Regions from separate parts of the Priestia sp. FSL W8-0524 genome, predicted to be linked through region 1. Evidence: riboswitches for the same ligand, from Rfam matches in the RefSeq annotation. Region 1 holds a riboswitch; the other holds the start of a gene.
The links. A riboswitch is a leader RNA that binds a small molecule or an ion and turns the genes downstream of it on or off. The one in region 1 is predicted to bind glycine.
Positions count from the first base shown of each region.

Region 2: it holds a riboswitch for glycine, as region 1 does, so the genes downstream of both, gcvT (glycine cleavage system aminomethyltransferase GcvT) here and NST66_RS00485 (amino acid permease) in region 1, are expected to answer to the same signal.

Region 1 covers NZ_JBBOUG010000001.1:101,310-103,517, forward strand. Annotated here, with positions in the region: gene NST66_RS00480 (FAD-binding oxidoreductase) at 1-689, shown strand, start outside; glycine riboswitch at 889-969, shown strand; gene NST66_RS00485 (amino acid permease) at 1,129-2,208, shown strand, end outside.
Region 2 covers NZ_JBBOUG010000001.1:4,150,517-4,152,724, reverse strand. Annotated here, with positions in the region: gene NST66_RS21695 (DEAD/DEAH box helicase) at 1-798, opposite strand, end outside; glycine riboswitch at 979-1,071, shown strand; gene gcvT (glycine cleavage system aminomethyltransferase GcvT) at 1,284-2,208, shown strand, end outside.

The DNA of each region.
Region 1 (2,208 bases):
AAAAACAGGCACAAGTGATGAATATATGGCAAAGCTGGCTGCCTGAATTGGACAAACGTATGACGCTAGTTGCCAGTTTTTATAATGCAGAAGGAGAAGGAATGGGCATATTTGCGAACGGCTTCTTTTACGGATCTCCAGAAAGAGCTCGAAAGATCTTGCAGCCTTTTGCAGAGGTGGAGGGGTTCCGAGTCGAGCTAGAGTCATTATCTTTTCTTGAAGCGGTACAAAAGATAGAAGCAACCTATCCTCCGTCTGAAAAATTTAAGTCAACGGGAAGATTTGTGCAAAGAAGTTATTCAGTTGGCGAGCTTGAAAATCTTGCAGATCTCATACAGCGTCCAGCAGAAGGTTCCGTTTACGCCGCGATTTCTTTTTATGCACTAGGAGGAGAAATTCGCAGTGTTGGTAACAGAGAAACGGCCTTCTTTTACAGAAACGCTAGATATATCCTGGGCTTTCAATCTGTATGGACAGACGATGCGTTTGCACGAGCAAACAGAGAGTGGCTGTACAAGCGATTTCAATATATTAAACGTATTACGAAAGGCTCCTATGTGAATTTCCCTATCAGCAACCTTAGAAACTACGAGTATGAGTATTTTGGAGACAACGCAGAGCGGTTAGAAAGAGTAAATAAAAAGTACGATCCATTTAACGTATTTAGGTTTCCGCAGGGACTCAGGTAGCATGTAGAAAAGGATACTAAGTTGACGATTGAACCTGTTTCATTACCTTCTTTCGAAGAAGGTAAATAAATGAAAGTCATCTTTCTTGTTGACAAAGCATCCAACTGGTATTAGAATAAACAACTATTCGACAGTCATTATCTTGATCGGAAAATTTAATACGTAGAAAGCTATGATTGCTATGGATCACACTATAGCAGGAGCAGCTTCTGGAGAGATCGCGATAGTTTCGCGACGCCGAAGGGTTCACAATCTCAGGCAAAAGGACAGAAGAGTACCGGATATTTATTTGGCATGTTACTAATTGGTAGCATGTACCATAATATTTGTTATTCTTATGACCATGAGATTGGAGCGCATCCAATCTCTTTTTTTATTGGACTTTATTTTGTAGTCCGCACGATCGCATCAAAGGTTTTATTGTTAGGAGGAGTTAGAGTTGGAACAACGAGAATTAAAGAGGGATTTATCCAATCGTCATGTTCAGCTAATCGCGATTGGAGGAACCATTGGGACAGGATTATTTTTAGGTTCTGGTAAAGCCATACAGCTTGCAGGTCCCTCTATCATCTTTGCTTATTTAATTGTGGGTATTGCGCTTTTCTTTGTGATGAGAGCGCTAGGAGAACTACTGCTGTCTAAAGCAGGTTATCAATCGTTAACAGATATTGCTGAAGAGTATCTTGGACCATGGGCTTCATTTGTCACAGGGTGGACGTACTGGTTTTGCTGGATCATGACAGCTATGGCTGATGTGATTGCCGTTGGCGTATATGTGAAATATTGGTTCAATATTCCTCAGTGGATTCCTGCACTTATTTGTGTAATCATTTTATTAGGACTTAACTTATTAACCGTAAAATTATTTGGAGAATTAGAGTTTTGGTTTGCTTTAATAAAGGTTATTACGATTCTTGCGTTAATTGTTATTGGCGTTATTTTACTGGTAATCGGATTTAAAACAGATGCAGGATCCGTTACGGTTCAAAATCTTTGGAATCATGGAGGACTGTTTCCAAACGGTGTTTCAGGTTTCTTACTTTCATTCCAAATGGTTATTTTCGCATACGTCGGGGTTGAATTGGTAGGGGTATCGGCAGCGGAAACATCAAATCCCCAAAAAAATATTCCATCGGCCATTAATAAAATTCCGCTGCGAATCTTATTTTTCTATGTTGGAGCGCTTATCGTCCTTTTATTTATTAACCCGTGGATGGAATTGAATGCAGCAGAAAGCCCATTTGTTAAAACCTTTAGTTTAGTCGGAATTCCGCTTGCTGCTGGAATTATTAATTTTGTTGTATTAACTTCAGCCGCTTCTGCTTGTAATAGCGGAATGTTTTCAACAAGCCGTATCTTATATAACTTAAGTAAAAATGACCAAGGGCCATCTACGTTTGCAAAACTGAACAAAAACCACGTACCAAGCAACGGATTGTTTGTATCTACGCTGGTTATCTCGGCGGGAGCTTTGCTAAGCAAACTGATACCAGATCAAGCTTTTGGCATCGTAACAACC
Region 2 (2,208 bases), 4.0 Mb from region 1:
ACCAGTATCATGGCGGCGATTTCGAATCATAACTTTGTTAACAAGCTCTTTTAAGTGCTCATCGTTTTGCAAAGATCGTTTTTTAGCAGAAAATAATTCTTCGAAATAGTCTTTATTGCCGAGATGGCCAGGCTTTAAAAGAGAGACTAAGTTGAAAATTTCTTCAATTCGATTTTGAATCGGTGTTGCGGTTAGCAACAGACAAAATTTCTTTTTCAGGCTTTGAACAAATTCATAGTTTTTTGTTTTGTTGTTTTTAAGTTTATGAGCTTCATCAATGATGATGAGGTCGTAGTCTTGTTCTAGCACAATTTCTCGATGAGGGGAACGTTTTGCTGTATCAATTGAAGATACAACGATGTCACACTGATCCCACACATATGATTTTCTTTGAGGGACCGCGGGAATATAAAATTTTTGATTCAATTCCATAGCCCACTGTGAAACAAGCGAAGCTGGAACTAAAATGAGAACTTTTTTAACAAGCCCGCGAATCATATATTCCTTCAAAATTAACCCTGCTTCAATCGTTTTCCCTAGTCCTACTTCATCTGCTAAAATGGCTTTCCCATTCATTGTTTCGACTACTTGTTTGGCTACTTCGAGCTGATGAGGAAGCGGCGTTAAATCGGCTAGATGTGTTGGGCTTTGTAGCCCTTCAAATTCTGAGATAAGCGTTTGGTCTTCTATTTCATAGGCAAGTTTATACAAATCCCATGCAGACCAAGGGCCGTCTTGCTCCAATTTAGTTGAGAAGGCTGCTTCCCATGTTTCATCGATGTTTAATTTCACTTTCATGATAAAAATGCTCCTTTGTAAAAAATTTTTATTGAACAAATGATAAGAATCAGGTAGGATAAAAATATATTTAGAAAATTTGAAAAAGAAAATAGATTAGCACTTTACAAATGATTGTGTGAATAAAGATAGATACATCTTTCAGTAGTATGCCCAACTTTACCAACTTTATAGAAGCGAATGACGACACGGGGAGAGACTACTTGAATGTAGCGCCGAAGGAGCAAGCAATAAAATTGTGAATCTCTCAGGCAAAAAGACTCTTGTTTGACGCAGCTCTGGAGAGTGTCTATGCGTTTATAGACCACCCACGAGGCAAACCTATTCGTTTATAGGTAAACTTTCAGGTGAAAAGGACAGAGACTTCCTACTAAATACAGTAGGGGGTTTTCTGTCCTTTTTTGTTTGGATACATAGTGATCCCCACACTATTTGAAAACTCCCCGTTATGAAAAGTTTCACGTGAAAAAGAGGAGGACATAAATATGACAACAGAATTACACAAAACGCCGCTTTATGATACCTATCAAAGATATGGTGCCAAAACAATTGATTTTGGAGGATGGGCTCTTCCCGTTCAATTTTCTTCTATTAAAGAAGAGCATGAAGCTGTACGTACAAAGGCAGGTCTTTTTGATGTCTCTCATATGGGAGAAATTCTTGTGACAGGAGCTGATAGCTTAGCTTTTCTTCAGCATACGATGACAAATGACGTTTCTACCCTTGTAGATGGAAAAGCGCAGTATACGGCTATGTGTTATGAAGACGGAGGCACGGTAGATGATTTGCTGATTTACAAAAAAGCAGATCAAGAGTATTTGCTGGTCGTAAACGCTGCTAATATTCAAAAAGACTATGAGTGGCTTGTGTCTCACAAGCAAAAAGATGTAACGCTCGTTAATCAATCTGATGAAACTGCGCAGCTAGCATTACAAGGTCCTTTAGCAGAAAAAGTTTTACAAACGTTAACGAATGAAAATTTAGCTTCATTAAAGCCATTTACATTTGCTGATGATGTAGAAGTAGCGAATGTAAATGCTCTCGTTTCACGTACTGGATATACCGGAGAAGATGGTTTTGAAATTTATTGTTCTTCAGCTGACGCCTCTCACTTGTGGACGGCTATTTTAGAAGCAGGAAGTGAGGACGGTGTGTTGCCTTGCGGACTAGGAGCTCGCGATACGCTTCGTTTTGAAGCTACTTTGGCTTTATATGGCCAAGAGCTTTCAAAAGATATTACGCCCATTGAAGCTCGAATTGGATTTGCAGTAAAGACGAACAAAGACAGCTTTATTGGAAAAGAAGTGTTAAAAGAACAGCGTGAAAGCGGGGCACCTCGTAAGCTGGTAGGAATTGAAATGATTGATAAAGGTATACCAAGACACGGTTACGAAGTATTTGCAGATGAAG